3 regions of the Paenibacillus sp. FSL K6-0276 genome follow, and region 2 is predicted to be linked to each of the others. Evidence: predicted binding sites of a transcription regulator. Region 2 holds the regulator's gene; each other region holds the start of a gene.
The links. Region 2 encodes LexA, which represses DNA repair genes until DNA is damaged. Its sites were predicted from a motif close to CGAACATATGTTCG; they were not measured.
Positions count from the first base shown of each region.

Region 1 (2,327 bases), 1.4 Mb from region 2:
TATTGCGCATAAATACGGCCATTTCGCCATATTTCGCTCCTTCTTCTCGTGCCAATCGGGTCATTTCGCGCAGCGCTCCCTCCACTTCTGCTCTGTGCGAAACTGCGGCGCCTATAGATATAGACTCTTTTACTTGTTCGTCTACACCTTTCCAGCGAATTCGGCGGTCATATCCCCGTTCGAGGTGAGCAAGAACAGGACTTTCTTCAAAACGCGGAAGAACAGCAGGCTCCAGAACCTCATCCCACACGTCAATGCCCAGTTCTTCAGCTATTCCTCGCAGCTTAATGTAAGTGACCGCTGTTGGGTGAAACAATTCCAGCTCATTCAACTGATCTCCATAAGGGTAGGGTCGATCAAGCGTAAGTGAAACGGTCAGCTTCGAAGCTTGTTGCATCAATTCTCGAATAACTATGAACTCCTGCGGAGTGAATCCATGGAAACCATCCACCCATATCTCTGCTCCACGAATGTAGGAGGATTCAGGGATATGCTCAGCCAGTTCCGCTAAACGATCCTCTTCATCGATATACAGGCGTGACATTTCCTGCTCCAAATCACTGAATACAAGCTGCAAATCATCCAGCTTGCACTCAAGAATAGGACTTCTCGCAATCGCCCCCCGCATCGCAGACAACTGCTCCTCTAAATCAGCGGATTCCAAGCAGCAGCGCTTCATCTCCGTGTGCAGTTGATTCAGCCGATCCACAAAACCCGGTCTGTCTGCAGAGGCACCGAACAATTTCAGTTCCTCTTTACGACGACTGATGATTTTGTAAATTAACATCTTCTTACCTTCTTCACTGATAGGCAGACTAGCGCTGCCCCCAGTTTCCTGCTTCACTCGATAGGCAAGTCGCGAAAAGCTCAGGGTCTGAGCTCGTATACTTCCCTTCACATTCCCTACGGTCAGAAGCCCCCGTTCCGCGCCAAAAGAACCTTGCTCCGGTACAAGAATAATGATCGGCGTGCCAAGAGGTTCCTTCTCTAATGAAGAAGAGATAGACTCCCATATTTTTGTTGTCTTGCCACTGCCCGAGCGGCCTAGTAAAAAGGTTACTGACATAAATGATAGACTCCTTCCGTAGCGGTGAAAATGTATATGATACAAGGTGAAACATCCACCCATTGATTAACTTCAAACGAAAAAGTTTAGTTATTCCTCGTCCCCTCAGTATATCATAACCGCTCAAATCAGAACATGCGTTTGCTATTATTTTCTAATGATTTACAATGAAGAAACAACGAAAGCATCTCTTGAGTCCGATAGCTAATTTACCTTAGTAAAGAACATGCAAAAAATCCGTAAAAAAGCGCCCCTAGCACAGGCTCCTTCTTACGGATCTCATGATTCATATGTTCATTTGCTCGTTATAACTGTTGAACTTTCAATCTTACTTCTTACTCCGCACTTCAAAAATCGCGAACTTCAGGTAGTGTCCTTCGTTAACGCCGAGAATCTGCGGATGATCTTTGCCTGCGGCCCGCCATTCGATAAGTCTCAACACCTTGCCTGCATCTTTAGCTGCATCGGCAATAGTTTCGAGGAACAGGTCAGGCTGCATGTGGTACGAACAACTTGCGGTAACTAAATATCCGCCTTCGTTCACCAGCTTCATGCCGTGTAGATTGATGTCTTTATAACCACGGCAAGCTCCTGCTACTGCACTTTTGGTTTTTGCAAACGCTGGAGGGTCTAGGATAACGACATCCCAAGTTCTACCTCCACCTGCTGTCATCGGCTTGGAGGTGTCGGTTTTGGCAGCTTTGCTTCCGGATTTAGGATTTGTAGCCGCCGCTGCCGAATCTATGCCACCAGCAACCGTCGCCCGCTCGGAACGTTCCTCTACCCCTTTGACCTGATTGCGCAGATAAGCAAAAGCATCATCCACTACGAATTCAACGCGATCACTAAAGCCGTTTAGCTCCACATTAACTTTTGCACTCTCTATAGCATGAGCGGAAACGTCAAGGCAGGTTACTTTTTTCGCGCCATACTTGCAAGCATGCAGAGTGAAGCTGCCTGTGTGCGAGAAGCATTCCAGCACTGTTGCACCATCCCAATAAGGGAAAGTTACGTGTTTACCACTCTTATTTACCGGCAAAGTCTGTAACGAACCATCTTCTGCTTCGATTTCTTGTAGCGTAATGCCGCTTCGTCCACCCCAGCCCTTCATGAGTGGAGCAATAGAAGCTCTATTCTCACGTTGGTCAAAGAAGTATCCTGTCTTCTGGCCCTCTTCGATATCTACCACCAGCTTCAGGCCATTCTCACTTACAGTAACATGCCGTGGGCATTCCCCGTACAACACGCCAGTCGTCTGTTC
Region 1 covers NZ_CP150276.1:4,744,941-4,747,267, forward strand. The annotation lists gene addB (helicase-exonuclease AddAB subunit AddB) at 1-1,066, opposite strand, end outside; gene MHH52_RS22515 (class I SAM-dependent rRNA methyltransferase) at 1,395-2,327, opposite strand, start outside.
Region 1: addB (helicase-exonuclease AddAB subunit AddB) is a predicted target of LexA. The motif match lies at 1,197-1,210, and genes of this name have one in related genera.

Region 2 (2,327 bases):
GCGACCAACTCATCAATATTCAAAACTTTCCCTCCCCATATAAATTAATTCTAACTCTGCCATGAGAAAAAGAGCTTGTCAAGGTTTACTCCCTGCAAGCTCTTCATGTCCTCTTATTATGTTCTTAGAATATTAATAAAAAGGTAAAGTGAGAATATCTCCAGCATTAATCTGACTACCTTTAATGCCATTGGATTTTTTAATTCCTTCTATATATACAGCCGTCTTCATATCAGAAGGTTTATTCTCAAGAGCAATACTCCAAAGTGTATCTCCACGTTCAACCACTACGCGCTTCTCATCCTTCATTAAAGTAGTAGATCCTGCAAATACATTGCCTACTACTGTAAGTCCTGATAGTACGAGCACAATGATCAATGTCAGTTTAACAACAAAATCTCTCCGGAACAAACGCATTAATCGTTCAAGCAAAAGCTCTGTAATCTCTTTAATCTGAGCTGAATAACGGGGAATAGGATTATTTCCTAAAGATTCAACCACTGGGGCTTTATCGTAGATGCTACGGTATGTACTGTATTTTAACATGAATATCATCCTCCAAACACTTGTTCTTACTTTTGAAATTATAATAACACGAACATGTGTTTTGTTCAATACTATTTTAGAACAATTGTTCTCTTTTTTTCAGAGGTTGATATTTACCATATTATTCATATAAAGAACCATTCTTATCATTTAGATGAAGGAAACGTAATCAATACAAGACTACCATTTATTAACTCTTTCGAATTAATATTTATAATAGTTAGAACTTATGTTTGTGCGAACGGTAGTTCTATGTTATAATTTTCCCAAACATTACTATATGGGGTTGATTCCAATGTCAAAGATTTCAAGTCGCCAACTGGCGATCCTGGAATTTATACGTAGCGAAGTCCGCAGCAAGGGTTATCCTCCTTCCGTCCGGGAGATTGGAGAAGCTGTTGGCCTTGCTTCCAGCTCCACAGTTCACGGTCATTTGGATCGGCTAGAGAAGAAGGGACTTATCCGTCGAGATCCAACGAAGCCTCGTGCGATAGAATTGCTTGGCCAAGAGGATTCCGAGAATGTCCATCATTTCGCACAAACCGTCGCTCGCATTCCTGTCGTAGGTAAGGTTACCGCCGGGGTTCCTATCACTGCTACTGAGAATATTGAAGACTACTTCCCGCTTCCAACTCACTATGTTGGAGATAACAAAGTATTTATGTTATCGGTTCAAGGTGACAGTATGGTCGAAGCTGGGATTATGAATGGTGACTATGTAATTGTTCGCCAACAACAAACGGCTGATAACGGAGATATCGTTGTAGCTATGACCGAAGAAGATGAAGCAACCGTTAAGACCTTTTATAAAGAACGTGATCATATACGTCTTCAGCCGGAGAATCCGGCGTACGAGCCTCTTCGCCTTAATCGCGTGACCATTCTCGGCAGAGTTATCGGATTATTTCGAGATATCCACTAAGTATGCACTCCTACCAACCGAAAACGGATACCGTCCTTTAAAGGACGGTATCCGTTTCTACGAGAAGTATAAGGATAATGTATACCGTAAAATATATACTTTCTTTTATTTTTAAAATAGCTGTTCTGCAAATGCAGAACAGCTATTTTACTGTTATCTAACTCCATCAATCAAGTTCAGAACATTTGTTCCCATGGGCTAAAATGGCCATTTTTAATGAATAACCGTTTATGCGTCCTGCTCATATCCTAATTAGAAAGGAGTGTTGCACAATGCCAAATTACCGAATAATAGTTGATCTGACGCAACGTATGCTTTATCTTCTTGATAACGACATTGTGATCAGGGGCTTCCCAGTCGGAATCGGTAAAATGTTAACTCAATCACCACTCGGTGACTTCACAATTATTAACAAACAGCCTGATCCAGGCGGTCCGTTTGGGGTCTTTTGGATGGGTCTATCTAAGCCTCACTATGGGATACATGGAAATAACGATCCCGCATCCATAGGGCACGAAGTTTCCCACGGTTGTATTCGTATGTACAATGAGGATGTGTTAACACTAGCTGCGATTGTTCCGATTGGAACACGAGTAACGATCAGGAATTAAATCTATCCATAGATAAACACGCCTCAATCATAGTTCAATGGATGGGGTGTGTTTGTAATTAAGTATTTTTGATGGCGTAATAGGAATCTTGTGGTTATATGTCGAATATTGTTAACAGGATTTCAAATTGAAAGGAAGTGTTTAGTTTTGAACAACTCAAAAATTAGAACCCTCGTCGATTTTAAAGTCGATGCACTTGTTAAACTCTCCGGCTTATTGTTAAATAACGATCAAGCTAGTGGAAAAAA
Region 2 covers NZ_CP150276.1:3,335,385-3,337,711, forward strand. The annotation lists gene MHH52_RS15780 (DUF896 domain-containing protein) at 1-23, opposite strand, end outside; gene MHH52_RS15785 (LysM peptidoglycan-binding domain-containing protein) at 133-546, opposite strand; gene lexA (transcriptional repressor LexA) at 842-1,468, shown strand; gene MHH52_RS15795 (L,D-transpeptidase) at 1,741-2,079, shown strand; gene MHH52_RS15800 (hypothetical protein) at 2,227-2,327, shown strand, end outside.

Region 3 (2,327 bases), 1.2 Mb from region 2:
CCTGCTTATATTCTGATCCGCAGGTTGTGCAATAAGGCATAAATACTCTCCTTCCCTGATTACAATTGAAATAATTATAACATAATAGTCAATTTACATAAATTTCATTTGCGCTTTACACAAACCGACATTATTCTGTTAAGTGGAGGGATAAATAATGAAAAAAGTCTTACTAATAGGAACGCTAATGTTGTCTGTCATCCTTAGCGCCTGCAGCAATAATAATTCAACTTCATCGGCGCCTGCCTCAGAAGAAGAAGTGCAGGAGACCGTGCAAAACTTCTACAATGAAATGTCCAAACTTGAGGAATTAGGAAAATCATCTTTAGCGGAGTTCAACGAAGCCATTGCATCTTATTCAGCAGGAGAACTTTCGGACAGGCAGCTAGAGAAGAAGATTAACGAATTCCAGAAGACCTCAACAGACCTATCCAATCAGGCTGAGAAGGTGAAGATTTCCTCTAGCTTGCCCGAAGACATTCGTAAGCTGCTTGATGAGTCTAAAATCGCTTTTCAAAGTGCTTATTCTTTAAAAGAACAAGCCTCTCAAGGTGCTGATTCTACAGAAGTCACCGCTGAGCAGTTTGAGGAATTGAATCAGAACGCTGATCTAGCGATGCTATACGGTATTTCCAAGCTCAATGAGGCAAGGGAAGCAACTGGGCTCATTGATGCTAATGGTCAGAACATTGCTGAGTCGAAGAAGGTTCAAGAATAGATCGCAATTTAGGCGCTGTACAGTTCAACTGTCAGCGTCTTTTTGATGTGATTTTGAACCTAAGTAGAGGTTTTTTTTAAGTGGAAAGCTCCTCTCGATCAGACATACATTATTATACAACTTTTAGATAAAGAGGAAGGTTTAAAAGTGGTATCTTTTTCCTAATTATTGATTATTCAGCGAAGGTGTGGATATAATACAAACATACGTTCGTGTATAACGGAATAAGTATAGAATTAAGGAGGGGTTACCATGGGCAAAAAGCTGGAGAAAAACGGACTGTGGGAAAGTAGTCGCATGATGCTGCCGGAGCACAAGGTAAGGATTATTAGGGATGAACGGGAGACGCTGCGCCGCATCAAGCCTATTCTGGATGAGCAAAAGATGGAGGAAATCGAATGTACACTGGCCTTATCATTACGGAGTCATGTGCGCGTAACTATTGTGCTGTTTGATCCCTTTGAGAATACAACATTTGTGACTTCCATTCACACCCACTCGCGTGAGTTTAAGCTGCAGTGGGCGGAGGAATGGAAGTGGATTAATGTAGATGACATCGTTGAGGTTTACATCGTCTAATGCTGAGAACCGCTGCCTTCACTTTTTTCATAAGCAATTAGGGTCACCGTTGGGTTGCCAGTCAGATGTGCAATGGAAGCTTCGGCATTCCGAATAATTTCGAGTGCTTCATCCTGCTCGCTCAGTGCTGCAACTTTATAGCTATCGCTATGAATGTCCATATGATCTCCCACCTTTCGTTAATATTTTGCCCTTTTTTGTGGAAATGATCCAAAGGTGTGGAAGCCGTGAATAGGTACTTTTCAGGTTAGATCTCGGGGATACCGGGGTCTTTTTTTTAAAATATAAGAAAGTATAAGTTTCACGCTATACATTATCCTTATATTTCTCGCATAAACGCTTACCGTCCTTATAGGGACGCTGAAGGCGTTTATGCTTGTATGCAGATGCAGGCAGGGGTACTAGTACAAGCAAATGGGGAAGCGGGATCATTGATTATACCAAGGGGTGATTCTATGCTGACTTTGGATCAAGTGAGGGATAAATCGGCGGCGCGTCTTGTCGGGCTTCATCCTGTCTTAGCCGCAGGGGCGAATGCTTTGATTCAGCAAAGCTATGCCAAAGGAGTACCTATCGTTATTACTCAGGGATTACGGTCGATTGCTGAACAAAATGCATTGTATGCGCAGGGAAGAAGTAAGCCCGGACCTATAGTTACCAACGCCAAAGGTGGAACCAGCTATCACAATTATGGCCTTGCGTTTGACTTTGCGCTTTTGCTGCCGGATGGCAAGAGTCTTTCCTGGAATATGAACCGTGATGGTAATAAAGATAAGATAGAGGACTGGCAAGAGGTTGTACAGGTGGCCAAGCGGCTCGGATTAGAATGGGGAGGGGACTGGACGTCTTTTAAAGATTATCCCCATCTGCAGATGGCCTTCGGCTTAACCACAAATCAACTTCGGGCAGGTAAGCGTCCTACGACGGATCAGGTCAATGAAGCTTTAAAAAGAATTACCGGGGAGGATGAGCAGGTGAATAAAGACGTTAAAGTGACGATAACCTTAAACGGCAGTAAACTTACTGATGG
Region 3 covers NZ_CP150276.1:4,575,851-4,578,177, reverse strand. The annotation lists gene MHH52_RS21660 (PH domain-containing protein) at 1-40, opposite strand, end outside; gene MHH52_RS21655 (hypothetical protein) at 158-718, shown strand; gene MHH52_RS21650 (YolD-like family protein) at 971-1,297, shown strand; gene MHH52_RS21645 (hypothetical protein) at 1,294-1,458, opposite strand; gene MHH52_RS21640 (M15 family metallopeptidase) at 1,753-2,327, shown strand, end outside.
Region 3: MHH52_RS21650 (YolD-like family protein) is a predicted target of LexA. The motif match lies at 918-931, and genes of this name have one in related genera.